DNA from 4 places in the Sinorhizobium prairiense genome. Region 1 is predicted to be linked to each of the others. Evidence: riboswitches for the same ligand, from Rfam matches in the RefSeq annotation. Region 1 holds a riboswitch; each other region holds the start of a gene.

Region 1 (7,786 bases):
TCGCCGCGTCGATGCGCCCGCGCAGACCATGCCAGCCATGCCGCGCTTCATGCCCCTCCACGAGGAAGCCTAGATTGAGCCGCGGCATCTGACGCGCGAGAACTTCGAGCTCCGTTCTGAAGAGGAGATCGTCCGGGCGGCGGGCGCAGGAAATGAAGGTGACATCCGTTTCCGGTGCGCAGTCGGCCATCCAGCGCGTCATCGACATCATCGGCGTGACGCCCGACCCCGCCGAAATGAAGAGATACTTTTCACCGGGATGACGGACGAAGCTGAAATCGCCGAGCGGTCCGAACGCCTTGAGCATCATGCCCGGCTTCAGATTGTCGAACATCCAGCGGGTGCCGATGCTTCCCGGCTGCGCCTTGACCGTGACCGCGACCGAAAGCGGGCGCGAGGGCGAGGATGACAGCGTATAGGTGCGCATCACCGGCTCGGCTGAGACGGGCAGTTCGAGCGTCACGAACTGCCCGGGCAGGTAGCGGAACCAGGCCGGCTTGTCGGAGCGGAAGGTGAAAGTCATCACGTCGGCGGCCTCGGCTACGGCCGACGTGCACTCCAGCATGTGCTGACGGTCTCTCCAGGGATCGAGCTCGTCGAAATGGTGAAAGGAGCGAGGCATTTCCATGGTCATGCCACCCGCGAGAGCTGCGTGGCCCCGCCCTGAAGGCGGTCCAGCATGAAGTTCGAATACCACTCGACGAACTGCATGACGCCGCCCTCGTGTTCGGCCGAATATGGACCCGGCTCATAGGCCGGCGAGCGGATCCCGAACGCGTTTTCCTCGACGATCTGCCGGTCCTGGTCGTTGGTCTCCGTCCAGACGTGCGTCAGCTCGTCTATCGTATAGTCGACGCCCTCCACCGCATCCTTGTTGACCAGCCATTTGGTCGTAACCTGCGTCAGTTCCGGCCCGAGCGGCAGAACGCGGAAGGTGATCGCATGATCGCCCAGAATGTGGTTCCAGGTCGTCGGATAATGGAAGAGGAGCAGCGTGCCGATGCCATCGGCGTCAAGCCCGGCGGAGAGCTGCCTGCGTACGGCCTTCTGTCCGGACATCGTATAGCTCTCGGCGCCGTTGATCAGCGGCATTCTCGTCATGCGGAACTGGCCGGTAGGCGCGATCCTGAAAGCGCTCGGAAGGCCCGCCGCCTCGCATTTCTGCCAATGGGCGCCGATTTCCGGGTCGTTCATCGCCCCCTGGACACCGGTGACGGTCGGCGCTTCGGGATAGGTACGGCAGAGTTCCGGATGATTGGCGGCGCAGTGGTAGCACTCGCGATTGTTCTCCCAGACCAGCTTCCAATTGCCCTTCTCGACGATTGTGCTCTCGAAGGCGACCTTCGTTTCCCCGAGGCGGTGCGGCGCGAGATAGGCCGCGACCGTCTCGCGGAACGGCCGGAAGTCCATCGGTTGTTCGGCAAGGCTGATGAAGATGTAACCGCCGACGGTTTCGCAGTGGATCGGCTTAAGACTGTGTTCGGCCGGGTCGAAGCCCTCGGGCATCTGCCGCGCGAAGAGCAGGCGGCCGTCGAGCTCGTAGGTCCACTGGTGGTAGGGACAGACGAGTTTGGCGGATGAGCCTTTGTGCTGCGTGCATACGCGCGAGCCGCGATGGCGGCACGAATTGTGCAGTGCCCGCACCGCGCCCTGTCTGTCTCGAACGATAACGACCGGGTAATCGCCGACCTGCACCGTGAAATAGTTCCCCGGCCGCGGGACTTCACAATCATGGCCGATGAACAGCCAATCCTTGTACCAGATCTGCTCCAGGTCCTGGCGATAATAATCAGGATCGACGTAGAAGGCGCGGTCGAGGCTGTAGCCTTCGCGACGGGTCTTCAGCTTGCGCAGCATTTCGGTCTGAATTTCCATGCCCTTATCCTCGTTTTCCGCCGTTTCGGAGAGGCAGGACTGGAACCCGCGCCGGCCGCATGGACCCGCAACGCAATTGGCTCCGATCCGGCTGCCCGCCGCAACCAGCTACGGTCTGTTTCTGCTTCAAGGCTGGTTTCCGGGCTCTGGAGCTGTCCGCAAGGGACCTGCCCGGCGCCTTCCCGGACGCTGTGTCCAGTGGCCTTCTGCCGTGGCTGTTCGCTCCACCACCGTTGCGGGGGCAGCGCCGGGATTTGACCGGCTTCCCAATTCTCCGCCTTCCCTTCGAGGCAGCACCTTGAGTGTCCTCATCTAAGCCTCAGGGCCGGTCCGGCAACTGCCAATAGACGACATCCGCTTCCAGAAAGACGACAGCCATTCGCGGCGCAATCGGCACGATTGGCAGACGGATATTATCCATAACAAACAAGGAAGTAGGTGAATCTCCGCGCAGCCGGCGGATTTTTCGGCAGCGCCGTTCATGGCGCGAAGGCGACTGGCCATTTTACGACACGGCCCACCGACACAAGGTCTGATCGATGCCCGCACGGCCGCAAACGAACCAATTCGTTAACTGTGATGATTTACGTTCGCTACCATCAACCCGCTTTCGGACAGGATGGCGCGACGACGCCCATGGCAAAACTCCGATATTACGACGCTGCCGACAAGGCGCCGGCCGCACCGGCGAAAGCCAAGGCTCACACCGAGTTCCTGCGGACCGGCCGGATCGATAGACGCCGGTGGATGGCGAACGAGCGTCAGTATCTCAGTTATGCCGAGGTTGCGCAGCAGACGGCGCGGAAGCTGACGACGGCGGGCGAGACGACCCACAGCCGAATCAACGGGTTTCATGCCTCGATCCAGTTCCCGAAGATGGTCTTCCATCGCACGCTCGCCAACAGTCCGCATCTCGGCTACTGCCACGTGACCGCCGCGAAAACCTGCCTCGCCAAGGGACATGAGATCACCTGGTCCTTTTATCTCGCGAACTTCTTCTGCGACCTCGGGAACGAGACCCATTTCTTCGACCGGATCCAGCCGGGCTATTCGCGCATGTATTTCGCCGTCGCGATCGAGCCCGATGCCGGCGAAGAGCGGATCGTCGTCAACCGCAACGTGCGCGGCAACGGCCTGATTTTCCGGACGCAGGATCCGAAGGTGGCGCTGAAGAACGTGCTGATGCTCGGCGCACGCGACGAAGCCTTGCGGCGGATCATTCGCAGCCTTTGACCAAGAAAATCGTTCTGTTTTTGCAATCGCTCCGTTAAGGAAGCGACGGAAAGGATCAGAACGCCATGGCCGAAATCATCGACACGCGGATCGAACCGGAGCGGGCAATCGAGACGGCTTGCGCAGTTCTTTCGGACAGGGAACCCGTGGCGATCCCCACGGAGACCGTATACGGCCTTGCCGCCGATGCCACGACCCCCGATGCGATCAGCCGCATTTACGAGATGAAGGGGCGGCCGCGGTTCAATCCGCTGATCTGTCACGTCTCCGATCTGGCGATGGCGGAGGCGCATGTGACCTTCGATCCGGTTTCGAGACGTCTGGCCGAGGCTTTTTGGCCTGGCCCCCTCACGCTGATCCTGCCGCAGCGGCGGGAAAGCACCGTGCACACGCTCGCATCCGCCGGTCTCGATACGCTCGGAATTCGGATGCCCGACGGCTTCTCGCGTCGGGTGATCGCCCGGTTCGGGCGACCTTTGGCGGCGCCGAGCGCCAACACCTCGGGCAAGATCAGTCCCACCAGTGCGGCCCATGTGCAGGCGGATCTCGGCTCCAGGCTGAAGCTCATCCTCGACGCAGGCCCGGCCGCGATCGGCCTTGAATCGACCATCGTCAAGGTCGAGAACGGAAAGCTGCGGCTGCTGAGGCCCGGGGGGCTCGACGCGGCAGAGATCGAAGCTTTGACCGGTCTCGCCATCGAGCGTCCTGAGACCGCCGGCGCCGTCATCGAGGCGCCCGGCATGCTCGCCTCGCATTACGCTCCCGGTGCCGCTGTGCGGCTCGATGCCGATGAGGTCCGGAAAGGAGAGGCCCTCATCCGCTTCGGCGGAAAGGCACTTCCCGGTGAAGGCGATGCCGCGATCGTCTTGGATCTCAGTCCGGGCGGCAGCCTGCGGGAAGCCGCGGCCAATCTTTTCGATTATATGAAAAAGGCGGATGCCAGCGGCGCCGCGACCATCGCTTTCGGCCCGATCCCGAGCGTGGGGCTCGGCGAAGCGATCATCGACCGGCTGCAGCGCGCGGCCGCGCCGCGGGGCTGATGGCCACCGGCACGCTTGAAGCAACCACGTGATCCGAGGCAGGGCCATGACCACCATACTTCCATCTCCCGAACTCATCGCCTCCTTCGTCGACATCGTCGGGCCCGGCAATGCCCTCACCGCACCCGCCGACACGGCCCCCTACCTGGTCGAGTCCCGCGGGCTCTATCACGGCACGACGCCGCTCGTGCTCAGGCCCGGCTCCGTCGAGGAAGTTTCGCTGGTCATGCGGCTTGCGAGCCAGACCCGAACGGCAGTCGTGCCGCAGGGCGGCAATACCGGACATGTGGCCGGCCAGATTCCGCGCGAGGGCAGAGCCGACGTGGTCCTTTCCCTCGAGCGGCTGAACCGCATCCGCGACATCGACCCGGTCGGCAACGTGATCGTAGCCGATGCCGGTTGTATTCTGGCGGACATCCAGAAGGCCGCCGATGACGTCGACCGGCTTTTTCCCCTGTCACTCGGCTCGGAAGGCTCCGCCCGGATCGGCGGCAATCTTTCGACCAATGCCGGCGGCACTGCCGTGCTTGTCTATGGCAATATGCGCCAGCTTTGCCTGGGGCTGGAGGTCGTGCTTCCGACCGGGGAGATCTGGAACGGGCTCAGACGCCTCAAGAAGGACAACACGGGCTACGATCTGCGCGATCTTTTCATCGGTGCCGAGGGAACGCTCGGCGTCATAACCGGCGCCGTTTTGAAGCTCTTCCCGAAACCGCGGGGTCACCAGGTGGCTTTTGCCGGCCTCAGAAGCGTCGAGGACGCACTGGCGCTTTTCGATCGGGCATCGAGCCTCTGCGGGCCGGCCCTGACGGGCTTCGAACTGATGCCGCGGCTCGGCATCGAGTTCACCACCCGGCACATCGCCGGCGTTCGAGATCCGATGGAAACGACGCATCCGTGGTACGCGCTGATCGATATCTCCACCTCGGATACCGCCGAAAGCGCGGAGCGGATGGTGCAAGACCTTCTCGAAGCGGTCAACTCCGACGGTCTCGTCGAGAACGCCGTCATCGCCCAGAACGAAGCGCAGCGCAGAGCCCTCTGGCACATGCGCGAAAGCATGTCGCCGGCACAAAAGCCCGAAGGCGGCTCGATCAAGCATGACGTTTCGGTCCCGGTATCGAGCATTCCGGCCTTCATGACGGAAGCCGATGCGCTGGTCTCCAAGGCCATTCCCGGCGCACGCATCTGCGCCTTCGGCCATATGGGCGACGGCAATATCCACTACAACATCTCCCAGCCCGTCGGCGCGGACAAGCAGGGCTTTCTCGACCGGTGGCGCGAGATCAATGCGATCGTTCACGCCGTCGTGCTCAAGCATGAGGGCTCGATATCTGCCGAGCATGGCATCGGTCAGTTGAAACGCGACGAACTCGCGGCGATCCGCTCGCCGATCGAGATCGAGCTCATGCGGCGGATCAAGCACGCCTTCGACCCGGCGGGGATCATGAACCCCGATAAGGTGCTGCGCGAGGATTGAGGCGAGTAACGACGCGTGCCGGTCCGGCCGCCGTTAAGCCCTACCCGCCCTTCCTGAGCTGCGACAGTTGGAAGAGCGTATCGGCGCTGATGCCGATATTGCTGCCGCTGCCCGAGAGCACCACCACGGCCGGATCGACTTCCATGTTGTTCTCCAGATCGTAGAGCACGGTGAAGCGCGCGAGGACCTTCTTCAGCTCGGCCGGATCGCTCAGCTTCTCGAGCTCGAGATTCTTCTCGACGATCTTTGCCTGCTGGTCGATGTCCATGGAACTGAATTCGTCGGGCAGGCTGAAGATCGTGCGGAACACTTCGGCGAGCGCATCATCGGCCAGGAGATCGTAAGCGTCGACGAGCGAGCCTGCCTGGCGCTCGAAATAGAGGGCCAGGCGGACACCTGCATTGTCCTCGCCGGCCTGTTCTTCCAGCGTCTGGTGCAGATACCGGTCGAGGGTCTCGTAAAGCCCCTGCCGCGTGACGATGACGCTCTTGTCCTCGCGCAGCACGTTGCCGCCGCGGTCGAAATTGAACGAGGTGACCAGGGCGATATAGGCCCCGGAGTTCTGCTGCTGATTGATGAAGCTCTTGGGATCGTCCAGATCGGAGGTGAAGATGTCGCGAAGGAAATCGACGGCGACATTCTCGGGATCGATGCCGTTTGCCGCCAGAGCGAAATCGACCAGGCGGGAATCGGCCAGAAATTCGTCGAGAGAAGAGAGTTTGGCGACCTCGGCCGTATAATATTCGGCATCCGCTTTGGCCTTGGTCTTGTCCTCCTCCGAGCCAAAACGGGACTTGTTGACGATGTAGGTCTTGGCGGTCTCCTGAATCAGCGTCTCCGACTGGGCCAATGCCGGAACGCCGATGTCGCCCGATGTCGTAAAGTTGAACAGCTGGGCGAGCTTCAGGTAACGCTCGTCCTTCAGCGTGTAGACGAAGCTTTCCGGATCGGTGAGATCGCTGGTCAGAACCCGCTTGATCGTCCGTGCGCTTTCGGCGTCCGGATCGAGACCGACCGCTTGCAGCGCGAAATCGTAGATCGAAGCCGTGTCGATGAAGTCGCCGACGGACGCCATCTTCTCGACGGCAAGCTTATAGGCGCCGATCGCCTTCGCGTCCGCTGCGTCGTCCTTGTCGTTGTAGCGCGTCATGTAACGGCTGGAGGTGAGTGTCGTCTGTTCCGTGGTCTGCGCCGCATCGCCCGCCGCGAGCGTGCCGTCCGCCTGGAAGTTGAAGGCCCTGGCGAGCGCCTTGTAGTTCTCGTTGCCCTTGCCGATCGTATTGATGTAGCTGTTCGGGTCGTCCGGATCGCTGGTCAGGATATTCTTGATCGTCGCCGGCACGATGGTGACCTCGTTGAGATCGAAGGCCGTGCGGATGTAGTTATAGAGGCGCGTATCGGCGACAAGCTCGCTGACGGTCGTGATGCTCGCGATCTTTTCCTCGAAATAGGCCTTGTTCAGGAGCGCTGCCTGGGGGTGATCCGGGGATTGCTGGAGACGTAGAGTTCATTCATGGTCTTCTTGTGCGCGGCGGTCTGCGCCGATCCCGCGGCCACCGTGCCGTCGGCGTTGAACTGGAAAGCCGCCGCCATGGCCAGGTAATTGCTGACCGTGGAAATCGACTTGTTGTAGGTGGCTATCTTCGCCCGGAGTTCCAGCTTTTCCGCCTCCGTCGTGCCGCTCTGCTGGAGCCTCGCCTGGGCGTCGGCTCTGGCGGCCTCGAGTTCCGACAGTCTGGGTTCGAGCACGGTTTTCTCATAGCTGCCCGGATCGTCGGCATTGCTGGAGAGAACGTTGCGGAGCGTTTCACGGGAGTACGTGCTCTCGTCGATACCGAAGACGGTGAAGACATAGGTACGCAGACGCTCATTGTTCAGAAGCTGATCGACGCTCGTTACCTTGTCGATCATGACGTTGTAGTAGCGCGTCTCTTCCTTCTGGGTTTCCCCGATGCTGGCGATACTCGTATTGTAGAGGCCGATCATCTCGTCGAGCTGCGCTTCGGTCTGGGAAACCGCCGTTCCACCGCTGAAGCTGAACGCCATCGTGAATTCGCGGTATCGTTCGTCCGTCAGCTTGTTGGCAAAGCTGTTATCGTCGGACAGGTCGCTTTCGAGCACCTTCCTCATGAAGGCGACCGACTCGATCATATCTGCC
Region 2 (7,786 bases), on a different replicon from region 1:
TTCGTCCGACTTTCGGCGAATTGATGAAGGCGGCCAGCGATGCGTTCCGTGTCTTCGTCAGAGATGGGATTCGCCACATTCGGCCTGGGCTGGTGGTGAATACAAGCGCACGCACCCGCTTAATGCCCTGGTGGGCGCTACGCTCGGACTCGCCGACGAGCAGATCGACGCCATGTGGGCGGGCGGCGGCGGCCGACCGCTAAAACTCCCGAAGGACAGATACGATGAACACGACGGTGCAGTCTCTGCAGCGGCGCTTGGTTGCGCTCGGCTCTCCTGACGAACGTGCCACCGCTTCCCGGCCCGAGCGTAGAAGAGTTCATCGCGGAGCTGCCGGCATTCGAATGGTCGTGATGCAACGTTCCTCTTCGAGGAACGTTTGCGTACCAGGGGCGCGGCAAAGGAGGATTACGATGCGTCCTGCCGAACGCGTCAAGATCATAGAATGGATCGCGGCGTTCGCCTCAGTCGCTCTTGTCGGGGTGCTGATGGTCACGAGGTTACTCTGACCCCGCGTTCACACTATGCCAGAGAATTTCTGATGCTCGCGAACATAGGCTAGCGTGGCAGCCTCCAAGCTCTTGCACTTCCTCTCGGATTTGAGCAGAGCGTGGTCGTCTTTCTGGGATGAGCATCGAAGCACGTCCCGACGCAGACAAGCGTCCTCGTAGACAGCGCAGAGCTTAAGAAACGCGACATCTTGAGTCATCCAAACATTATCGCGCAACTCAGGCGCCGCTAAAAGCAACCGGGTCATTCCTGTTTTCTGCGCATCCATTGTCACTCCCGCGAACCTAAAAAAGCAGTGATCATCAACGCGGCAGCAGAGAAGTAGTTCCACGACTATAAAAAAACAACTTTTAGTAACAGGTGCTTAGCCACAAAACTTCGGATTCCACGGGAGCGGAATCCCTTCCCCCATTTCCCATAATCGAAGGTGAAATATGGCTCGGGAAACGCTTCCCGTCGCCCTCGAACTCGTGTTCGGGGATGAGAGCGGCTATTCGAATCGCAGCAGGGACCGCGGCGGTCCGACCAAATATGGCGTAACGCATAGAACGCCGGCGGCGCACCGCGGGCTGAAGTCAGTGCCGGCCGACCAGGTGAAGGGGATGAGCCGCGAGAAGGCCGTCGACATCTACCAGCGTTCGTTCTGGCTACAGTGCGGCGGGGATCTCCTTCCGCCCGGGCTGGATTAGGCCATCTTCGACTTCGCCGTGAACTCCGGACCGGCGCGCGCGGTGAAGTCACTGCAGAAGGTCGTCGGCGCCCGCGAGGACGGCCATATCGGCGAGCAGACGCTTGCGGCCGTGCGGAAATTCGAGGGCGGCGTCAGCACGTTCATCCGTGCCTGCGATGAGCGCATGCGCTTCCTCCGGTCGCTCAGCAATCCAAACACCGGCTTCCCGGTCAACGGCCGTGGCGGGACCATTCGTGTCACCGGCAAGGATACGAAACGGCTGTGGAAGGATCAGCCCGGCGTGATCGGCAACTCAGTACCGCCACCTCGGCGCGCGTTTGGCATTGTGAAGCAACTCCGAAGCCTCCGCGAAATCGCCAAAAAGGCTGGTCAAGCGCTTCTCCTCCTCTTGAGGCAAGCGTTGCCGCCGGCAAAAAGCGTGTATGTTCCATACCTTAGTAGTAGTTTGATTAGAAATCTTATCGGCTTCAACGCGCTCTACCATCTAGCTCCTCCCAAAGCCAAGGAGGTTAGCCTATGCTACTTAAGTCTAATAAAGCAAGAAATAACTAAGTAATACTTATTGCCGTATCGTGCTGGCTGCGATTAGTAGCTGACGGGAGAAAGATCCGCAGTGAAGTTGATGCCAGGTGCTTGCGGCGACTTCCCTTTGGCCAAGATGCTGACTTCGGAAACGCCGCCGTCGGGATTTTATGGTGACCTTATCGGCGCCGAAAACCGACGTGATGCCGTTGTGCGTCGTATGGCGGCTTGTGGTTACAGCGGCCGTCAGCCGGTCGCCTTCGGTCGAGTATGATCGGACATAATTTAATAATTCGGCGTCACCACCCCAGATCTTACCGTCGATAACGTGACGCTGGATGTATCCGCCAATCTTACTTCGTCACTTCGGGCCCGACGCAGCACCCCTATGACAGGTTGCCTATAGGAACCGCTGAGCTCATGTTCGGGGATGAGGGCTACCATGCAAGTGCTTGTTGCCGCGTTGCTGTCTTGCGCTCGATTTTTTAGATGATGCCGGGGAATTCGCCATCATGCTGATCGTCGGGCTCGGCCAACGCCGGTATGGGCTTGATAGGCCTTGCTGCTAGAGCTTTGAGGTCCTCGGCTAGGCCTGCGAGCTGCGCTGCAAAGTCCATCAAATTTGAAGCCGCGCAGTGCGCCGCGATATCCGAGAGGCCAGAAGCCGGCTCGTTTCGGCCGGCGCATTTCGGTTCGCTATCGTCCATGTCTCAGTCCCATTTCCATCAATGTGGATCAATGGCGAGGCCCGTCAAGGGCTGCGGCCGGTGACGAGCCTCCCGGCCGCCTGCGAGGGGCTGGAGCGACCAATGTCAGTTTAGGCCGGACGAGCGCCGGCCGCCATTAACCAGTGCGGCTTAGCCCGCTTGAATCTGCACCGATCTCGCCAGACGCGCTCTTCGCCTGGCGCTCGGTCGTGTGGACCTATTCTACGGCCGAACTGGTGAAGGTTCTAGCCGGCGAGCGACCGCAGCCGAGCGTCGAAGAGCTGCCGGCAATCGAGTGGCCGTGATTTGAAATGTTCAGACGATGCCGGAGAATTTCTGATGCTCGCGCACTTAGGCTTTTGCCGCCGCTTCTAGGCTCTTGCACTTCTTTTCGGACTTGAGCAGAGCGTGATCATCTTTCGGCGCAAGGTGGAGAACGGATAGTCCAGTGGACAAATGTGGGACCTTTGACAGCAATGGCTTTCGAACATTCTTCATTGTGTTTTGGCCGGCGCGAGCATAACAGTTCAGATGATGGTTCCGCCCGACTGGAGGGAAGGCGGATGAAAAGGGAATACGGTGAGGACGACCCCTCAGGGGCCAAAACCGTGGCTGCCCCCGCAACTGTGAGCGGCGAGCAAAGTCCAGAGATGCCATTGGCCGTGGATCGGCTGATAAGGCGGACCAAGCTACGACCCGCAAGCCAGGAGACCTGCCATCAGATTTGGGCGATACGCCTCAACAACTGCCATGCCGCACGGTGGGTGCGGAAAGGAGAGCACATGCATATCGAACCAGGCGTCGTGGACGGCGCCAAAATTTTGTTGAGTTATGCCACTGCCGCAGGGGCTTTCGGGCTCACCGCCAAGTTGGCGACTGACAGTATTCGCAACGACGGTGGTGCGGGCACGCTCGCGTTGCGCAGTGTCGTCACAACGGCTTTGGTCTTCTGCTTTTTCGAAGTTCTGCCGCACCATCCTGTAGGCGTCTCGGAAGTCCACCTTATCCTCGGATCAACCCTACTTCTACTGTTTGGTGCAGGCGCCGCCGCGATCGGCCTTGCAGCCGGGCTGCTTCTTCAAGGGCTTTTCTTTGCACCCTTTGATTTGCCGCAATATGGCATGAACGTAACAACATTGCTGGTGCCCCTTTGGGCGGTCAGTCTGTTCGCCGAGCGGATCATTCCGGCCCGGACCGCGTATGTGGACCTGAAATACGGGCAAGCTTTGGCGCTTTCCACGGCCTATCAGAGTGGTATTGTTGCTTGGGTAGCCTTCTGGGCCCTGTATGGCCACGGATTCAGCGTCGAAAACCTCGCCGCCGTCAGCTCCTTCGGTGTTGCCTATATGGGCGTTATCCTGCTGGAGCCTCTGATCGATCTGGGTGTTCTCGCCGGTGCAAAGGCGCTCGACCGCTACAGTCGCGGTCCTATGTTCAATATTAGATTGCATCAGGCGGTCTGAACAAGATCAACGCCATAGGCATCTTTAGGCGCAAGCGGGCTGGACCGCTTGCGCCGTACGTCACGAACTGCGGAGGACTTGGCCGGTAACCACGGTCCGATACGCCTGCTCGCAAAATCGGTCATGCAATTGGGCGCTGTGAACAGCTGAGCTTCGGCCGCAATTCTTCAAGGGTGCTCTGGCTGCTGAACCTGGCCGCCCGCCATTTCCCTTCGGTTCACCCAAATGCGAAAATCACTCGCTGCGCAGCGTGCGCCGAGGATCTGTTCTTCGCTCCGCGAGCCGCAGATACCCTATACCGTCCGGATAGGCCCCGCGGGTGTCGGGTTCCAAGTCAACGCCGGGGCTGTGCCTCATGGCGCGACTTCCATTCCGGCTGATGCTCAGAGCAGAACCAGTGCGGCTCCGCCCGATCGACGGCGAAGCCAAAGCTGCCCCATCTGGCGCAGCCCGGATGCTCGCAGTCGTGGACGTACGGCCCGAGATCGTAGTGAGGCTTCGCGCCCAGTTCGTCACTCAAAGGACGACCTCCTGTGGTCGCCTCCCCAATTTTGGGGAGTTCGAGCATCGGTTGATTGTTCTTCGTTTGTTCTTACATTATCTCATCGCCATGGTCGAGACAATTGGCGATGCATTCAGCCTCGGTTGGCAAGTCAAAGCGCGATGTGCATTCGGTAACCGCGAAGGCATGAAATCCGTTCGCCAGTGCACTTGGACTTATGATCTCGACATGCTGACGCTGGTCGCGACGCGGGGCAGGGACTTTCCGCTGGCGATGCTCGCCAGTCGCCTTCGCTGTCCTCGCTGTGGATCGAGAAGTGTGGCCGTCGTGTTCATTCCGCCTTCGGAGGGCGACACGCGCCGAGGGGCGGCCTAACTGCGTTTGAAGCCTAGTTCGCCCTAGGCTGCAGGTTTGAGCATTTCGCGTATGCTCGCCTTGTTCCTGACGCCCCTTTGATAAACCTCTATCAGCCTGGCTGCCAGATCGGCCGCCTCAGGGCAATCATAGGTCATTCTTCTGGCTTTGATCTCCTCGTCGAACAGGCTCTGCAACAATTCGATATCGCTCGGAGTGAGAAACCTGGGATCGATTGCATGGAACTGAGAGGTCATTAACCGATCTCCTCTCTAGGGGCGCAATAGCGGAAGCTCCTCCGCAGGACGCCCGGGTAAATCCTGCGGCGCAAGAGCATTTTAAACCGAAGAACGGCGATCGCGAGTCGCGAAAATTAACGGCACGGATGAACATAAGCAGTGATCCGATCAACATCTCGTCCGCTATTGGCTGCATGGCTAAAGCAGCTTCAAAGAGGCCTGCGATCGCACACAAGCAAGAATACAACCTTACGTCCAGTAAAATGCTGTCATTACCGTGTCTCGTTGGGGGAGCGGCAAAAGCAACACCGAGTCACCAAGTCCCCAAAGAATTCCCGGACTGACCTCCTAGGTATTCCGCGACGCCTAATGTGTTAGGGCGTCGAGTGAATTAGGCCTCTCTCCTGGGTCAAGAGCGCTGCCGCACTTGTTCCTTAGAGGCGATCACATTCACCACTGCCGGCCGGCGCGCATTGCCCACAAAACGACGTTTCAAAAAAGTAAGCGCGGGGGGCATGCTGCTGAGCTCATCGCTTGTTTGGCGGTTCGGGACGGGACACGATGAAGGCACCGCATGTGAGCATGATCCCCGCAACCACGAGCAAAACGGTTGCCGGTGGTTCGAGCGCAACCCACAAGTAGACGAGCGCCAAGCTCATCAGCAAAATTGCAGATATCTTGGCACGACGTGAGATTGCGCCTTCTTCCCGCCAGTCACGTAACGGCGGCCCTAGCAAGGGATGGTCCATCAGCCATTTCGCGAGGCGCGGCGAGGAGCGTGAAAACAACCATACTGCCAGGAGCAGGAAAGGCGTCGTCGGCAGCAACGGGAGGAAGATTCCGGCGATGCCGAGCCCGACCATCACCCAGGCGAGGCTGAGAAGTGCAAGGCGCATGGAAAGATTCATCTACCTTCGTCCGGTCAGCTACCAAATGCCGGCAACGCGTGTTCCCGCGGAGACGAAAATAAAGCTCCGGATTGGAGGGAGACAGGTGCTTCATTTCTCAACATACAGGAGTGGCGGGGAAAAGCAGCCTCGCTGCTCTAGGCACCGCCGAGCGTCTCCGTATCGTCGAATGCGGTGTCTTTGCCGAGTTCTGATTCATCTTCAGTTAAGGCGAGATAACCGTGACTGCCTAACCAGTCTCGAACGATGAAACGAAGGGCATCTTCCCGGTTAACCGCATATTCAGCCATGAGGAGCTGAATTCCGCGTTCTGATTCTTCTTCGAGGTAAGTCATCGAGCTGCCCCTGTGTTGCCGGTGTCGATCAAACCGAAAATCCAATCACATGACAAGGCTCCCGTTGTGGGCCTTTTTCTTCCACGCGCTCGTGATTCCATGCAATTATCTCAGGGCACTCAGACGGAAGTCTTCTCGACCAGAGGGAAGGCAAACGTTACAGGTCGCCAACCTTGCAGCATGTCCGTGCGATCTCCTCCGGGTCTGCCGCCCTCTCGCTCTCGTCCAGCCGATGCAATTTCCGCGCGGACTGGGCGTGCTTTGAATTCCGTCACAGCTGCGTTTCGATTGTTTTCGGTTGCCTTGGATCAATCGACGTGGCTGCAGCAGGACTTCTTGAAGGACGCCCGGTAACCAGCGTCTTCAATCGCAGCGATGAATACATCGGATCCGATCCCGGATTCGATCGAGGCGGTTTTCGCCTCGAGATTGACGACCACCTTGGCCTGGGCGTCGGCGGCTTTGACGGCCTTCTCGACAGTGGCGGCGCAATGTCCGCAGGTCATGTCTTCTACGATGAGGTGATGCATCGAAAGTCTCCTTTGATCTGACTTGAGTGAATGTGGAGATTCCAACGATGGCAAGGTCAAGGGTGCCCTACAATTCTGTCTGTGCACCCCTGAGGATGGTGGCCAGAACCAGAACCGGCGAGCCAAGGAAAGGAAAATCAATGCAATGCGGCCGATTGCAGGTAACGCTGTGCCCCAAAGCGGCCATTAAACAGGTCCACAGCCGGTCGCGAGCCGCTGCTCCAAAGCGTCAAGGCGGCTTTCCGGTGAACTCGACGGAGCTGAAATTGGACACTCCAACGTCGATTTCCAGCCACAAACTGGACAGTACCATTTGGTGCAACGCGCGCGTTGACGGCGAGAAATCACTTGTAAACATTGAACCAGACGCGGCAGCTGCTCGTCACTTCTGCGTGGATGTATTGGCGAATTTCGAGCTTCCAGCGCCTTGGCGAAGGCGCGGCTTGCAAGTAATAGGGTCACGATGGTCGCGCTTATTCACTCTTTGTGCCCAGTTCGGCACGCCTGCGAGCGGATTGAGGATCGACGGCTGCAGGACATGTGCAGCAACTGGGAACGGAGCAAATGACTACAAGCGTTTTGGCAGCAAGTGGCGGCGTCAAGCAAGTCATCTGCATCAATTGGGGCACAAAATATGGGGCTCCCTTTATTAACAGGCTGTACGCGATGGTTGCTCGCAACATCACGCCGCCTTTTACCTTCACGTGCTTTACCGATAATCGCGCAGGTCTGAACCCCGCAATACTTTGCGAAGATTTACCTCCACTCGACGTGGAGAGTATGCCGACGAACACGAGAGGCATATGGCCCAAGGCGCGGCTCTGGGGGCCGACCTTGGGAAATCTGAAGGGCCCGGTGCTTTTTCTCGATCTGGATCTCGTGATCGTGTCATCGCTGGATGTTTTCTTCGAGATAGGGGAGGCGGATGACATAATACTGTCGAGAAACCAAACCACACCCTTTGAGCGTCTCGGGCAAACTTCCCTCTTCCGCTTTCCCGTTGGGAAACTCGTGCCGCTGCAGAA
Region 3 (7,786 bases), 1.1 Mb from region 1:
ACCGACAGCCCTTACGGCGACTGGTTTCCGCATCCGTCGCCGGACGGTAGACACCTGCTCGTGCTCTCCTATGACGGCGATGTCTTCGATCACCCGCGCGATCTCGACGTGCGTCTCCGCCTGATGGATGCGGACGGCGGCAATGCGCGCGTACTGTTCGAACTCTTCGGCGGGCAGGGGACGGTGAACGTCCCGAACTGGTCGCCCTCGGGCACCGCCTTTGCCTTCGTACGTTATCAGCCGGAGGAATAGCCGGCGGGGTCAGACACGCGGCAGATTGTAAGGGGTGATTACTTCGACGGCGAAAAGATGCCGCTTTTCGGAGGCGCGCAGCGCGCCCCGGCGCTCCATAACCGCGTGGAAAGCCATGCGGACGTCCGTTTTCAGATCGTGGTGAAGAACGAACTGGACAAGGCCCTGACGCAGGAGGTCCAGATTGTCCTCGTCGAGGTCGTGAGCGACGAAAAGAAGGCAGCCGCGCTGCAACTGTCTGAAGGCGTCGAGCACGGCGGGATTGCCTCCGCCGATCGAATAAACAGCATTGATCTCCGGATGGCTGCCGATTGCCTTGAGGGCAAGTGCGCCTGTCTCCTCGTTCCTGCCGTGGCCCTCGCTGATCTCGATCACGCCGATATGCGGATATTTTTCCCGCAGCACGCGGCGAAAGCCGATCTCGCGTTCCTCTTCGCCGCGAAAGCGGCTGCTCGATATGGTGACCAGCACCGTCGCAGGACGGTCCGCGAAGCGCTCGCCGATCAGGTAGGCTGCGGTTTCCCCGGCGGCGCGGTTGTCAGCCCCCGCATAGGCCGTCCGCGATGAATGCGGCAGATCGGTAACGAGCGTGACGACCGCAACTCCCGCTTCTTCGAGCCGCGCTACGGCGCCGGCAATCTCCGGCACGTCGGGCGCCTTGAGGACTACTCCGTCGGTTCCGCGAAGCCGAATACGGTCGAGCAACTGGCTGATGTCCTGCGGCCGCATGGTCTCGGCGAAATGGAAGCGGGACCGGAAAACGGTAGGCATGAAGGTCGCGGCTTCGCTTTCGAATGCCTTGCGAACCGCTTCGGTAAAGCGTTCCGGTGCCTCCATCACCACGTCGACGGCAAATTTGCGTCCTTGTATCTCAAGGCCGGCCTGCTGCCTCTCGAGTTCACGAATGGCTGCATTGACGCGCATTACCGTTTGCTGGCGCACGCCCCTCCGGCCGTTGAGGACGCGATCGACGGTCGCCGTACTGAGTCCCGCCTGGAAGGCGATGTCCTTGACGAGAAACGGATGTGCCACCGATCCCTCCTGATGGCTTTTTGATGGATTCCTGCTCTATAACAGAAGCGGGCAAGCCGTATAGTCGGATTATCGTCGTCCTTGAGGAGGAGAACTGATGAAGACGGACAATCCCGCGAGAGCGCGTCTGGAACGCGTCTGGCTCAGTGAGGCGGCCTGCGATATCGAGGAATTTCGCGCCGCGGTCGAGCACCGTGGCGGCCTGGCGGACTATCCGCACGCGGCAGACTGCCAGAAGAACGTCCTGATCTATGACAGCGCCCGTCTTATCGGTGATTGCGGCACGCAGGACGGCAGGCGGTCGGTGCTTGCGGAGATCTGCGAAGTGCTCGCGACGGGGCCGGGCGTCGCGGTCTTCAAGCGTGCCTTCACCGATACGCATGTGGTCGACGAAGCGAGCCGCATCTTCGATGAGATCATCGAGGAGCAGCACCGCACCAACAGCGGCGGCGGCGATCATTTCGCCAAGCCCGGCGCCAACGACCGGATCTGGAATTCTCTGGAAAAGCACTGCCTGAAGAACCCTGAGAATTTCGCCGCCTACTACGCCAACGCCATCATCGCGCTTGTCAGTGAGGCATGGCTTGGTCCGAGCTACCAGATGACGGCGCAGGTCAATCGCGTCAATCCGGGCGGCGCGTCTCAATCGCCGCATCGCGACTACCATCTGGGCTTCCAGACCTCGGCCGTCATAGAGCAGTATCCGGCGCATGTGCACAGGCTCTCGCCGGTCCTGACGCTCCAGGGCGCGGTCGCTCATTGCGACATGCCGGTCGAAAGCGGGCCAACCTTGTTCCTGCCCTATAGCCAGACGTATCTGCCTGGATATCTCGCTTTGAGACGGCCGGAGTTCCGCGCCTATTTCGAAGAGAATCATGTGCAATTGCCGCTGGAGAAGGGCGATGTCGTGTTCTTCAACCCGGCACTTTTCCACGCCGCGGGCAGCAACCGGTCTGCGGGAATCAAGCGTGTGGCCAATCTTCTGCAGGTATCCTCCGCCTTCGGCAGGGCGATGGAAACGGTGGATCGCGAACACATGTGCGCCGTGCTCTTTCCGGCTCTGAAAGTCCTTGCGGCCGGCGGCAAGCTCACGCAGGACGAAATTGCCCATGCGGTTGCCGCGTGCGCCGAAGGCTATTCATTCCCGACCAATCTCGATCGTGATCCGCCGGTTGGCGGTCTGGCGCCCAGGACGCAGGCGCAGCTGATGCACGAAGCGCTTGCCGGTGAATGGAGTGCCGAGGCGTTTGCCGAGGCGCTGGCCGATCAGGCGGCGAGAAAGCTAAGCTAAACCACCTGGCTCAATGCACGGTCACGAAGCCATATTCACCAACATATCAAAGGGAGGAACAGGATGAGCACGGACCACGCCCGTTTGGACGGGAAGATCGCCATCGTGACCGGTGGCACGCAGGGGCTCGGTGCCGCGATTGCCGCACTCTTTGCCGAGCGTGGCGCCGCCGGCGTCGTCATTTGCGGGCGCAACGCGGCGAAGGGCGAGGCGAAAGCTGCCGAGATCGCCGCGGCGACCGGTTCGAAGGTCGTCTACGTACCGGCGGATCTCGAGCGGGTGGAGGATGCCCGTGCGGTCGTGGCGGCTTGCGACCGCGCCTTCGGCGGTGTCGATGCGCTGGTCAACGCCGCAGCGATCACCGACCGGGGCACGATCCTAGACACTAGCCCGGAACTCTTCGACCGGATGTTCGCGGTCAATGTGCGGGCGCCATTCTTCCTGATGCAAGAGGTGATAAAGGTTATGCGGCGGGAGAAGACGGAGGGCACGATCGTCAATATCGGCTCCATGTCGGCGAAGGCGGGCCAGCCCTTCATCACAGCCTATTGTGCGTCGAAGGGGGCGCTGGAGACGCTGACCAGGAACACCGCCTATGCCGTCCTGCGCAACCGGATACGGGTCAACGGCCTCAACATCGGCTGGATGGCCTCGGAAGGCGAAGACCGCATCCAGCGCGAATATCACGATGCGCCAGCGAACTGGCTGGAAAAGGCGGCGGCGAGCCAGCCCTTCGGCAGGCTCGTAGATCCGGCCGAGGTCGCGCGCGCCTGCGCCTATCTCTCATCGGCAGAATCCGGCCTCATGACGGGTTCCGTCATCTGTTTCGATCAGTCGATCTGGGGGGCCTATGACGCCTCGCCTCATCCGGAGGCACCGCTCTGAAGCTCTCCTCTTGCTCGCCTTGCGTTTCGAGGGGAGCTGTGGCCATATGCCGCCGTCAGGTGCCCGCGAAATGCGGGAGAATCGGGAAGCCGGTGCAGTTCCGGCACGTGCCCAACGCTGTGACGGGGACGTTCTCGCCAGGTTGGTCTGAATCTTTCAGACCTTTGCCACTGAATCTTCACGTGATTCGGGAAGGCGGCGCGAACGGATGATCCGAAGTCAGAAGACCGGCCTGGCGAGATAGACCGGCCCCGCGCGGACGGCGGGAGGTTTCCGCATTGTTGGGGATCGAACGATGCTGCCTGAACAGAACGGCTGCCTTGCGGCGGCCGGAGCTTTTTCGCCGGACGAGCGCGCCGCCGTCTATCGTGCCATAGAGACCCGCCGCGACGTGCGCGACGAATTCCTGCCCGAACCACTGCCTGAGGATCTGGTCGCGCGACTGCTCGCTGCGGCGCACCAGGCGCCGTCCGTCGGCTTCATGCAACCTTGGAACTTCGTGCTCGTTCGTCGGGACGAGACGCGGGAGAAAGTCTGGCAGGCATTCCGGTGCGCCAATGACGAGGCCGCAGAAATGTTTTCCGGCGAAAGGCAGGCGAAGTATCGCTCGCTGAAGCTCGAAGGCATTCGCAAGGCGCCGCTCAGCATTTGCGTGACCTGCGACCGGACGCGCGGCGGAGCGGTCGTCCTGGGCCGCACCCATAATCCGCAGATGGATCTGTACTCGACCGTTTGCGCCGTCCAGAATCTCTGGCTTGCCGCGCGCGCCGAAGGGGTGGGCGTCGGCTGGGTCAGCATTTTCCATGAGAGGGAGATCAAGGCGATTCTCGGGATTCCGGAGCATATCGAAATCGTCGCCTGGCTTTGCCTGGGTTTCGTCGACAAGCTGTATCAAGAGCCGGAACTCGCCGCGAAGGGCTGGCGGCAGCGCTTGCCGCTCGAAGATCTCGTTTTCGAGGAAGGCTGGGGTGTCCGTTAGATCACGATGTTAGGGTCGATCTCAGGCCTGTTGATATTCTGGATACCCGACGCGGCTTGTTCGATACCCTCATTCCTGTGCTTGTCACAGGAATCCAGCCAGACCAAGTCCCTGGGCTGAAAGAACTCTTCCCGCGCCGCAGACGCGGCGCTGCTGGACCCTGTGACAAGCACAGGGATGAGGGTCGAGAGGGTGCGACCCCTCGGCGCGTTTCATAAACCGTGAAGATAGCGAGGCGGCGCGGAAGCTCCCGCCCGTATACAGCGTCCCGCTTCGCTTCGATGTAGTAGCCGCACATCCCCGGTCCCTCATTCCTGTGCTCGTCACAGGAATCCAGCCAGACCAAGTCCTTGGGCTGCAAGAACGCTTCCCGCGCCGCAGACGCGGCGCTGCTGGATCCCTGTGACAAGCACAGAGATGAGGGTCGAGAGGGTGCGACCCCTCGGCGCGTTTCATAAACCGTGAAGATAGCGAGCGCGGAAGCTCCCGCCCGTATACAGTGTCCCGCTTCGCTTCGATGTAGTAGCCGCACATCCCCGGTCCCTCATTCCTGTGCTTGTCACAGGAATCCAGCCAGACCAAGTCCTTGGGCTGAAAGAACGCTTCCCGCGCCGCAGACGCGGCGCTCACCTCATCCCTGTGACGAGCACAAGGGATGAGGTGAGGAGAGATTGCAGTCCTCCGAAAAGTTTCCCACAGCGCCGCGCGTCTTATCAGACGCGCAAAGATCGCTGCTTAACGGGCTCTAGATCAAGAATATGCGTGATTCCAGCAGAATGCTCGCAACGGCGCCTGTCAATTGTCCTGCAGCGGCTGGTATCGCGGCCCAAGCGGATGCTTGAGGTCGATCGCGCTCTCTTCCTGCGGAAGGAAAGTCGGACCGACGATGCGGACCTTGTTTTTGGTCGGGTCGTAGGGCCGCTCTTCTATCGGCTTGGGCGGCGCCTTTCTCTCGCTGCCGATGGTAATGACCGATGGGCTGACGGCGGTGAGCTTTCCGGCAGAGCCTGTCTTTTGCCTGTTGGCATCCGTTGCGGAATCCGGAATTCCGCAGCCACAGATGCCCGGTGAGCCGACACCGCGCGCCCGGTAGGCAAAGGCCGTTGGGAGGTCGGTGTAGGGTCGGCCGGTCGTTGCCGAAACCATCCGGTCCGCTTCTTCCGTTGCGAGCACATGGTAGTAGAGCTCCGTCTCCGCACCCGGGCAGCGCGCGCGGCAGAGATCGGCGTCGCGACCGAAGTCCGCCGGCGTGGCATGCGAGGAGATGGGAAAGAAGGCGCCATCGCATGTTCGCACGCACATGGTTCTGAGGCTGCCGGCGAAATCGGGCTCCATGAGCGGAAGCTCTGCCCCGGGGGCGTCGAGTAGTAGCGGATAGGCATCGCTGTCCGGCGGCAGGTCCCTCAGGATGTTCCGGTGAACCTCCGTTTCCCGGGCGGCGGCGTTCGCAAACTCGCCTCCGGCGCTTCCGGTATCCCAGGCCTCGCGCACCCCTGAGCAGCCGTTGAGTTCCATTGCGGCGAGGATGCGCCGCCGAACGTCGTCGTCGCCACCGCCGATCAGATGCCTGCGCTGCGCCTTGAGTTGCCGCAGATTTTCCTCCATCCGCGCGATCGTGCCGTCGAGTTCGGCGCAAGCCGCCTCGTCATCGCCGCCGATAATGACGACGCTGTCGCTGCTGCATTCCATTCGGCGGCGATCGTTCTTGGCGCGTCGCAACTCGATGTTCTGGCGGGAGACCGCACCTGTGAAATCGCGCAGGCTGGCATTCGTCGTGAAACCTGTGGGAAGGCCGGCGAGGCGGGCGCTCAGCCGTTCGCAAACGCCGGATGCCGCAGCCGGACCGGTTGTCGCCAACGCGAGCGGTACGAGAACCGCCGCGATGCGCCGGATCTTGGATGCCACCTTCGGGGACGCGGACACGTGCTTCTTCCTGCCTTGCAGCGGACCATTGCCGATGTGTCCGCCTTACCGCCTCATCATAGGACCTTGTCGAGATGGTGCAACGGGAAGAGGGCATCTGCGTTAATTTGCGATGCCCTTGAATGGAAAGCAGTGGGCCGTGCGCCTGCACGGCCCGGAATATCGGGTCAGGCGGCGCGTGCCGTTTCGAGCGACATCGGGCGATCGAGGACGGTACCCTCGATGGAGGCCACCGCCTTCATCGTTTCGAGCAGGTTCCTGCTTACCTCCCAGGCAATGGCGACCGCATGGACGGAGCCGATCCTGTGCGGGTCGGCTATGCGCTCCCCGGGCAACCCATGCGGCGGAACATTCGCTCCAGGAAAACGTCGGTGACCGTGACGATATGGCTGATGCCCGAGGCAAGGCTCATTTCGCCCACACCGCACATCAGTTCGGCCGCGGCGATGGTGACCTGGTTCGATGCGCGATCCTGGGAAATTTCGGGATCGATGCAGAAGCGGCTCGATTCCCACACCGACGCGCTGCGGATTTCCGGATTGTCCCCGAGCAGGATCGGGAACGTATCGTCCAGCATATTCGGACCGAGCGTCGGAAGGAGCCTGAGAGAGCCACGAATCTTGCCAGTGTCGGGCGAGTACGACATGACATAGAGCGGATTGGCCTTGTCGTAGTGGTCGATTTCCCAGTCCCCTTCGGTCTTGACGTCCCACTTCAAGAAGTCGTGGAATACGCGCTTACGCAGCCGGAACATCTCGTCGATGGCCTGGGGATGCTGGCTGCGACCGTTTCCGTTCACTATCCTGATCATTTTTCGCTCCATGCGTGATTACGCGATGTAGCGATGCTGTCAGGCTCGGATGACATATGTAACTGTCTATAGTGACAGTTTATTTTCTTGTTTTTTCCCAATAGATTTGTGGGGGAAACTGCGAGTGGCCGGTCCTGTCCCGGGCCGGCAACCCGTCAGATGGTGGGGATAAGAGCGTGTCGAACAGCGTGCGCTACGGCTTGCGTGTTGGACACTACATTGAGTTTGCGGCGGGCATTGGTCATGAAGAAACGCACGGTTCGCTCGGATATCCCGAGAATAGTTGCAATCTCCCAGTAGCTCTTGCCGGCCGCCGACCAGGTGAGCACTTCGGTTTCCCGCCCGGTCAGGCGGAGATCGCGCTCGTCGAGCGCCCCGGCCATGGCCGAATGTTCGAGCATGGAGGCGTGGAACAGGTTGGCAGCGAGCTGGAAATCGCGCAGATGGCAACGGCGATAGGCGGACCACTCGACCGGCGACATATTGGCACCGATTGCGAGGAGCGCCATGCGGCCTGCAGGCGAGGGGAGCGGCAAGGCGACGCCTTCGGTGGAAAGCCCGATCTCCTCGGCCGCCTCGAAGAGGGGCTCGCATTCCGGAAAGCGGCGCCGCG
Region 4 (7,786 bases), on a different replicon from region 1:
GGCAGCTCGATGCGACGCTGCAGTCGGCCGGCCTCGGCGTCTCTTCGTTCAAGGACCTGGCGACCTCGCTCGACGTGCAGATGGTCGCAGTCCCCGAAGAGATAGCCACCAAGCTCGGCGCGCCCTACATCGCCGCGACCGTCCCCGCCGGCACCTACCAGGGGCAGGACAGCGACGTGCAGACGGTCGCCGTCGTCAACTTTCTCGTCACCCATTCGGAGGTTTCCGACGAAACCGCCTATCAGATGACGAAGCAGCTCTTCGAGAACATCCCCGCCCTGACGGCGGCTCACAAGGCGGCGGAGAATATCCGCATCGAGGATGCGCTCAAGGGAATGCCTATTCCTCTGCATCCGGGGGCGGAGCGTTACTACAAGGAAAAGGGTCTGCTCTGACCCATGTCGCCCGAAACCGTAAAGCGGTTTTAAAGCGACAGGCAGACACCCTGAAGCGCGTCGCGGAATTCGGTTGAATGCGACGGGCTTCAGGAATTCAGGGAGGAATCATGATCGACAATACCAATGAACAAAGCGCAACTGCGTCGGCCGAACTGCACCGGCACGACGCGTTGACCCGGGCGTTTCCGGCGACATGGGACGGACGGATCCTGTTTGCCATCGCGCTTGCCTTTTCCGTGTTCCAAATCGCCACCGCGGCGCATCTCGTCGATTTCGCGAGCCAGATCGTGCGCGTGGTGCATGTCGGCTTTGTCACGGTTCTCGTCTTTCCCCTGCTGGCGACGCTCGCAGGCCGCGGCACGGTTGCAAAAATCATCGCCTGGAGTCTTGCTTTCCTCGGCGCGGCGGTCGCCTTCTACCAGTGTTACGAATATGCGGAACTCTTGGTGCGTGCCGGCGATCCACTGCCGCGCGACATCTTCTTCGGGGTCGTCGCGCTCGCCGTCGTCTTTGCCGCAGCATGGGCGCTGATGGGGCCGGCTTTGCCGATCATTTCCGGCGTGTTCCTGGCCTATTGCCTTTTGGGTGAGTATCTGCCGCCGCCGTTCGATCACCGCGGCTACGACTTTTCGCAGGTGATCGATCATATGGCCTATGGCACGGAAGGCATCTACGGCATCCCGACCTTCGTCTCCTCGACCTATATTTTCCTTTTCATCCTGTTTGGCGCCTTCCTCGAAAAAGCCGGCATGATCCGGCTCTTCAACGATGTCTCGTTGAGTTTCGTCGGCGACAGGCGCGGCGGACCCGCGAAGGTGGCGATCATTTCTTCGGGCCTGATGGGCACCATTTCGGGTTCCGGCGTCGCGAATGTGGTCACGACCGGGCAGTTCACCATCCCGCTGATGAAAAAGTTCGGCTATCGGGCGGCCTTTGCAGGCGGCGTCGAGGCAACGGCCTCGATGGGCGGGCAGATCATGCCGCCTGTCATGGGCGCGGTCGCCTTCATCATGGCCGAGACGCTCGGCGTCGAATATTACGAGATCGTCAAGGCGGCGGTCATACCGGCGATCCTCTATTTCGTTTCCGCCTTCTGGATGGTCCATCTCGAAGCCGGCAAGTACGGGCTGCTCGGCCTGCCCAGGGACCAGCTGCCTTCGGCCAAGGCGGCAATCCTCGAACAATGGCATCTGATCCTGCCGCTCGCCGCGCTCGTCTGGCTGCTGTTCTCCGGCTATACGCCGCTTTTTGCCGGTACGGTCGGCCTGGCCTTCACCGGCCTTCTGATCCTGGGCAGTTCGCTCGCGCTCGGCCTTCCCGCCGGTGTCATACGCATCATCTTCTGGGTCGGCCTCGGCCTCGTGGCGGCCGCCTTCTTCCAGTTCGGCATCGGCGTGATCGTCGCAGCGCTGGCGCTGCTGATTGCCGGCAACGCCTTCCTGAAGGGCGGCCGGGAGACCCTGGTGATATGTCGCGACGCCCTTGCCGAAGGGGCCAAGACGGCCCTTCCGGTGGCGATCGCCTGCGCGCTCGTCGGCGTGATCATCGGTACGATGACGCTGACCGGAGCGGCCAATACCTTCGGCCAGTTCATCGTCTCGGTCGGAGGCAAAAGCCTGTTTCTGTCGCTGCTTCTGACCATGGTCACCTGCCTCGTACTCGGCATGGGCATACCGACGATCCCGAACTACATCATCACCTCGTCGATCGCCGGGCCCGCGCTTCTGGAACTCGGGGTACCGCTTATCGTCAGCCACATGTTCGTCTTCTATTTCGGGATTCTTGCCGATCTGACGCCGCCGGTGGCGCTTGCCTGCTTCGCGGCAGCACCGATCGCGCGGGAAAGCGGGCTGAAGATCTCGATCCAGGCGATCAAGGTGGCGGCGGCCGGTTTCGTCATCCCGTTCATGGCCGTTTATTCGCCGGCGCTGATGCTGCAGGATGGCGGCGCGATGGCCGCATCGGTGGGCTATCCGGCTGCCGTCGCCTATATCGTCGTCAAGACCGGTCTGGCGATCGCGCTCTGGGGTGCCGCCGTGGTAGGCTTCGCCGCAGTCCGGCTCGGGGTTTTCGAGCGGGTGCTCGCGGCCGCGGCCGCCTTCACGTTGCTGGCGGCGCTGCCGATCACCGATGAAGTCGGCTTTGCACTCTCCGCGCTCTTCGCCTTCGTGATCTGGCGGCGCGCCCGCCAGGCTGGCCGGCAGACGGCGAAACCGGCATGAGCGCGCTTGCCTGCATCATCGGCGGCAAGGCTGTCGCCGTTGCTGCGGGTGTCTTCACCCTCGGCTGGACCCATTCGGTCGAGAAGACCGAATGGCAGGAGCGTTGGGCCGTCACGGTCGATGGTCTCGTTCTCGAGGAGGCGCGCGTGCAGGGTTCGGGTGCGGGAATGGAGCCGGGAGACAATGCCCGTCGCCAGGGCCGCTGGTGGGTCTGGACGCCCGACCTGCCGCCCCTTCCCGAGCTGGTCCTGGCCGCCTCCGGAGCGACCGTCTCCGGCTGGACGCTTTGCGACGCCGGCGGCTGCCGCGAACTGGCGGCGCAAAGCCGGGAACCAATCGTCCTGCGGCCATGCGATGGCCCAAAGCCCTAATGGCCGATGCCGATCCGGCGGCACCGGTTGAAGGAACAGTACGTGGCGCTTGTGAAATGTTATTACATAACTTTCTGTTGACGAGTGTAATAACATAACATATTGAACCTCTACGCATCGGCGTCGCGTTTCACCTTGACCGGCGGCTGCATTCTAAATTAACTGAGCCTGACGGTTCCCCTACCCGTGAGGTGGAGGGGATTAATAGGGAACACGGTGCGGACGACCCAAGAGGGACCAAAACCGTGGCTGCCCCCGCAACTGTAAGCGGATCGTCGTTCATCGTGGCGCCCAGGCGCCAGCCACTGCGCGCGTTGCGCGGGAAGGCAGATGAGCGATTTCTGTCCGCGAGCCAGGAGACCTGCCGTCAAATCAGATCCAACGTCACGGGCGGGGATGCCCGGAACAGGAGCAAGCCATGACCATCTTTCGCGCCTTGCGGCGCACGCTTTCATCAGTTTCCCCGAGGTCGAGCCGTCACTCGTCCGATCGAACCCGATCGGCAGGCTGACGATCACGGCCGTATAGCGGCCTCACATTCGGGGACTATTCATGAACAGCTTTTGGAAACGACCGCTCATTGCGGGTCTCATCACCTTTTCCACAGGCGTAGCGGCTCTTGACCGTCCCGCCTTCGCTGCCGAGACGACCTATCCGCTGACACTCGAAAACTGCGGTCGGCAGATCACCTTCGACAAGACGCCGACGCGCACCGTCTCGATCGGCCAGAGCAGCACCGAAATCCTCTATCTGCTCGGCCTTGCGGACAAGGTCGCCGGCACCGCCCTCTGGGTCGGCCCCGTCCTTGAAGGTTACGAGGAGGTCAACGCCAAGGTCGAGCGCCTGGCAGACAACGATCCGAGCTTCGAAAGCGTGCTTGCCAAGAAACCGGACATGGTGGCGGTGCAATTTCAATGGCAGGTCGGCCCGGAAGGCGTGGTCGCGCGGCCGGAGCAGTTCGAGGAGCTCGGCATTCCGGTCTACACATCGCCTTCGGATTGCACCGGCAAGGAGAATTCGGCGGCGAGCGACGGCGTGCGCCGGCAGGTCTTCACCATGGATCTCGTCTATCGGGAAATTCGCGAGCTGGCGCAGATTTACGATGTTCAGGACAAGGGCGAGAAGGTCGTGGCCGAGCTGAAAAGCCGAGAAGAGGCGGCGCGCGCCAAGGTCGCCTCGGCCGGGGGCAAACTCTCGGCGGTCTTCTGGTTCTCCAGCGCTGCCGATGCCGACCCCTATGTCGCCGGCAGGAACGGCGCACCCGGCTACATAATGGCGGCGCTCGGAATCGAAAACATCATCGACACTGAAGACGAATGGCCGACGGTCGGCTGGGAAACCATCGCCAAGGCCGAGCCGACCATGATCGTTGCCGGCTCCATGGAGCGTCGACGCTACCCGCTGGACAGCCTCGACGCCAAACTCGAATTCCTGAAGACCGATCCCGTGGCGAGCCTCATGCCGGCAGTCGCCAAAGGCTATGTGTTCGACATGGATGCGCAGGCGATGAACCCGACGATCCGCACGATCGAAGGAATCGAAGCGCTGGCGGATGCCATCGCCGAGGCCGGACTTGCGCCCAAGGCTGGGCCGGCTTCCAAGGGTGGGTTGGGCAAGTGAGCCGCGTGCTGACCCTGGCCGGGCGAACGGGGACGGGACGCGTCGGCGCGGCTATCGCCGCGCTCGTGATCCTGTTCGCGGCACTCTGGATGGGCGCTGCGATCGGCGAAACGGCGATCCCGTTCAAGACCGTTGCGCAGACGGTCGCGAATCGGCTGTGGAACGCCGGCTATCCGCTGGCCCCGATCGACGAGGGCATCATCTGGAGCTACCGACTGAGCCGGGCGGTCGTGGCCGCTTCCTGCGGGGCGGCGCTCGCGCTCTCCGGCGCCGTGCTGCAATCGCTGCTGCGCAATCCGCTCGCCGATCCCTATATACTCGGCATCTCCGCCGGCGCCTCGACAGGGGCGGTCAGCGTCGCCATCCTCGGTGTGGGTGCCGGGATGCTGACGCTGCCGCTCGGCGCCTTCATCGGCGCGCTGGTCGCTTTCGTCCTGGTGAGCCTGCTGGCGGTGAAGGCCGGCCGCGGCACCGCGGCGATCATCCTGGCGGGTGTGGCGGGGTCACAGCTCTTCAACGCACTGACCTCCTTCATCGTCACCAAGGCGGCCACGGCCGAGCAGGCGCGTGGCATCATGTTCTGGCTGCTCGGCAATCTTTCGGGCGTGCGCTGGCCGGATGCCTGGCTCGCCGTGCCGGCGACGCTTCTCGGTCTCGTCGTCTGTCTCTGGCATGCCCGTCCCCTCGACGCGTTTACCTTCGGGTCGGAATCGGCTGCCTCGCTCGGCATCTCGGTCAGGCGAACCTATTTCGCGCTTGTCGGCGTCTCGGCGATGATGACTGCGGTGATGGTATCCATCGTCGGGTCGATCGGTTTCGTCGGCCTCGTCATCCCCCATGCGGCCCGCATGCTTGTCGGCGTCCGCCACGGTGTCCTGCTGCCGGCAGCAGCGCTCATCGGCGCCGTGTTCATGATCCTCGCCGACATACTGTCGCGCGTTCTCATTCCCGGCCAGGTCCTGCCGATCGGCGTGATCACGGCGCTCGTCGGCGCTCCGGCCTTCGCGTTGATACTCGGACAAAGGAGGGACCGCGCATGACGCTTTCGGCGCGCGGGGTTTCATGGTCGGCCGGCGGGGTGGACATCCTGAAGGAGGTCTCCCTCACGGTCGAGACGGGAGAGTTCCTCGGCATCATCGGCCCGAACGGTTCAGGCAAGACGAGCCTGATGTCGCTCATATCGGGCATCCGCAAGCCGAAGAAGGGGGAGGTGCTTCTGGACGGTTCTCGGATCGGGACGCTCGGCCGCCGCACGGTCGCGCAAAGGCTCGCTCTGGTCGAGCAGCAGGCCGAGACCGGCGAGAGGATCACGGCGCGCCAGGCGGTCGAGCTCGGCCGCACACCCTATCTCGGGCCGCTTTCGCCCTGGTCGCCGGAGGACGATGCGATCGTCGAGGCGGCGCTCGCAAACGTGGATATGGCGCATCTTGCCGATCGCCTGTGGCACACGCTCTCCGGCGGCGAGCGGCAAAGGCTGCACATTGCTCGGGCGCTGGCGCAGCAATCGAAGATCCTGCTCCTCGACGAGCCGACCAACCATCTCGACATCGGCCATCAGATCAGCCTGCTCGACCTCGTTCGCCGCCAGGACCTGACGGTGGTCGCAGCGCTCCATGACCTCAACCACGCCGCTATGTTCTGCGACCGGATCGCGGTGATGCAGGCCGGCCGGCTGGTGGCGCTCGGGCCCCCGCGGGAGGTACTGACGGTCGAGCGCATCCGCGCGGTGTTCGGGATCGAGGTCGAGGTCGAGCACGACTTCGACGGAAGCTGCTCCATCCGCTATCGCGCCAGACGCCCGCGTCCGCTTGCCGCAATCTCCGCCGTCGGAACCTGACCCATGGACATGCGCAACCACCACCTGAAGGAAGATATCCGCGAATACTGGTCGAGGCGGTCGGAAACGTTCGACCTCGCCTTCGGCCATCGCATCCCGCCGGGACCGGAGCTCGACGCCTGGGCGGCAGCGATGCGCAGCGCACTCGGGGCGAGGCCGCTGAAGGTTCTCGAACTCGCCTGCGGGACGGGGGAGGTGACCAACGTGCTCCTTTCGCTCGGCCACGAAGTGACGGCGCTCGATTTCTCCGAGGCCATGCTCGCGGTGGCGCGGCGCAAGCACGCAGGGAACGAAAGGGTTCGATTCATTCTGGCCGATGCCGAGCACACGATGGAGCCGGACGAGACCTATGATGCCGTGGTCTGCCGGCATCTCGTCTGGACGCTGACGGAGCCGGAGCAGGCTTTCGCCGAATGGTTCCGGCTGCTGAAGCCGGGCGGAAGGCTGCTCGTCTTCGACGGAGACTGGTCGAAACCGACGCCGCTCGGCCGTCTGGCGTCTGTCGCGGTGGCTGCCCTCGAGCGGATCATCGGCCATGACCCGCATTACGACGGCGCTATGAGCGAACGCCACGCAAAGATCATGGAGCGTCTGCCCTTTGGCGATGGCCTCACCGTCGAAAGACTTCTTCCCTTGATCGAAGAGGCGGGATTCCAGAACATAGAGTTGCCGTCCCGCCGCCCGATCGCGGCGGCCCAGCGCAGGAATGCCGATCTCAGAAACAGGCTGAGGACATTCTTCTACCGCAGGTTCCTCCTCGTCTGCTCGCGGCCTTCGGGAGATTCACTTTGAGTTTATGACGGCTGCCGCGGGATGGGCTTGAACGCCTTGAGTACCGGCCGTGCGTCCGCTGCAAAGTGCTACAGCGACATTTGCGCGTCTCATAAGACGCGCGGCGCTGTAGGATGCCTATCGGAGGACTGCAATCTCTCCTTTTTCCTCATCCCTGTGCTCGTCACAGGGATCCAGCAGCGCCGCGTCTGCGGCGCAGGAAGCGTTCTTTCAGCCCAAGGACTTGGTCTGGCTGGATTCCTGTGACGAGCACAGGAATGAGGAAATCAAACAAGCCGCCGCCGGTAGCCCGAGTCTCGACAGGCCTTAGATCACGATGCTTTCGGGTGGGGCCGACCTAAAAGCATGACCGTGATCGATTCCGAGAAGTTGAGACGCGGGATGCGGGTGGAAAACCGCATACACTTTTCCTCATCCCACTCCAAAGTCGCGGTTGCCTGATCCGCCTGCTCGCCCCTCGTCAGATCCAATTTCACCCTCAAAAGGAACTCCCGGCCCCCGGCCGCCGTTTCCGGGTTGCTGTCTCTGACAAGTTGGGACCCAGAC

What was found. A riboswitch is a leader RNA that binds a small molecule or an ion and turns the genes downstream of it on or off. The one in region 1 is predicted to bind cobalamin.
Region 2: linked by a shared signal. The riboswitch ahead of N0Q91_RS28445 (energy-coupling factor ABC transporter permease) and the one ahead of N0Q91_RS13570 (aromatic ring-hydroxylating oxygenase subunit alpha) in region 1 are both predicted to bind cobalamin.
Region 3: linked by a shared signal. The riboswitch ahead of bluB (5,6-dimethylbenzimidazole synthase) and the one ahead of N0Q91_RS13570 (aromatic ring-hydroxylating oxygenase subunit alpha) in region 1 are both predicted to bind cobalamin.
Region 4: linked by a shared signal. The riboswitch ahead of N0Q91_RS26090 (ABC transporter substrate-binding protein) and the one ahead of N0Q91_RS13570 (aromatic ring-hydroxylating oxygenase subunit alpha) in region 1 are both predicted to bind cobalamin.

What each region holds. Positions count from the first base shown of each region.
Region 1 covers NZ_CP104131.1:2,257,346-2,265,131, forward strand. The annotation lists gene N0Q91_RS13565 (FAD-binding oxidoreductase) at 1-634, opposite strand, end outside; gene N0Q91_RS13570 (aromatic ring-hydroxylating oxygenase subunit alpha) at 631-1,875, opposite strand; cobalamin riboswitch at 1,989-2,191, opposite strand; gene N0Q91_RS13575 (DUF6656 family protein) at 2,512-3,108, shown strand; gene N0Q91_RS13580 (L-threonylcarbamoyladenylate synthase) at 3,174-4,148, shown strand; gene N0Q91_RS13585 (FAD-binding oxidoreductase) at 4,195-5,628, shown strand; partial or broken gene N0Q91_RS13590 (DUF1217 domain-containing protein) at 5,669-7,786, opposite strand, start outside.
Region 2 covers NZ_CP104133.1:1,096,012-1,103,797, forward strand. The annotation lists gene N0Q91_RS28420 (hypothetical protein) at 518-778, opposite strand; gene N0Q91_RS28425 (glycosyl hydrolase 108 family protein) at 945-1,199, shown strand; gene N0Q91_RS28430 (hypothetical protein) at 1,196-1,366, opposite strand; gene N0Q91_RS28435 (hypothetical protein) at 1,494-1,685, opposite strand; gene N0Q91_RS28440 (hypothetical protein) at 2,209-2,430, opposite strand; cobalamin riboswitch at 2,949-3,164, shown strand; gene N0Q91_RS28445 (energy-coupling factor ABC transporter permease) at 3,213-3,893, shown strand; gene N0Q91_RS28450 (EsV-1-7 cysteine-rich motif-containing protein) at 4,228-4,413, opposite strand; gene N0Q91_RS28455 (hypothetical protein) at 4,794-5,006, opposite strand; gene N0Q91_RS28460 (YbaN family protein) at 5,516-5,896, opposite strand; gene N0Q91_RS28465 (hypothetical protein) at 6,034-6,231, opposite strand; gene N0Q91_RS28470 (heavy-metal-associated domain-containing protein) at 6,540-6,761, opposite strand; gene N0Q91_RS28475 (glycosyl transferase) at 7,326-7,786, shown strand, end outside.
Region 3 covers NZ_CP104131.1:1,187,645-1,195,430, forward strand. The annotation lists gene N0Q91_RS08310 (TolB family protein) at 1-252, shown strand, start outside; gene N0Q91_RS08315 (LacI family DNA-binding transcriptional regulator) at 262-1,284, opposite strand; gene N0Q91_RS08320 (phytanoyl-CoA dioxygenase family protein) at 1,382-2,575, shown strand; gene N0Q91_RS08325 (SDR family oxidoreductase) at 2,639-3,460, shown strand; cobalamin riboswitch at 3,501-3,710, shown strand; gene bluB (5,6-dimethylbenzimidazole synthase) at 3,756-4,439, shown strand; gene N0Q91_RS08335 (DUF2865 domain-containing protein) at 5,235-6,362, opposite strand; partial or broken gene N0Q91_RS08340 (acyl-homoserine-lactone synthase) at 6,530-7,173, opposite strand; gene N0Q91_RS08345 (helix-turn-helix transcriptional regulator) at 7,329-7,786, opposite strand, start outside.
Region 4 covers NZ_CP104133.1:597,032-604,817, forward strand. The annotation lists gene N0Q91_RS26075 (TAXI family TRAP transporter solute-binding subunit) at 1-395, shown strand, start outside; gene N0Q91_RS26080 (TRAP transporter permease) at 506-2,620, shown strand; gene N0Q91_RS26085 (DUF1850 domain-containing protein) at 2,617-2,991, shown strand; cobalamin riboswitch at 3,146-3,374, shown strand; gene N0Q91_RS26090 (ABC transporter substrate-binding protein) at 3,544-4,611, shown strand; gene N0Q91_RS26095 (FecCD family ABC transporter permease) at 4,608-5,651, shown strand; gene N0Q91_RS26100 (ABC transporter ATP-binding protein) at 5,648-6,448, shown strand; gene N0Q91_RS26105 (class I SAM-dependent methyltransferase) at 6,452-7,240, shown strand.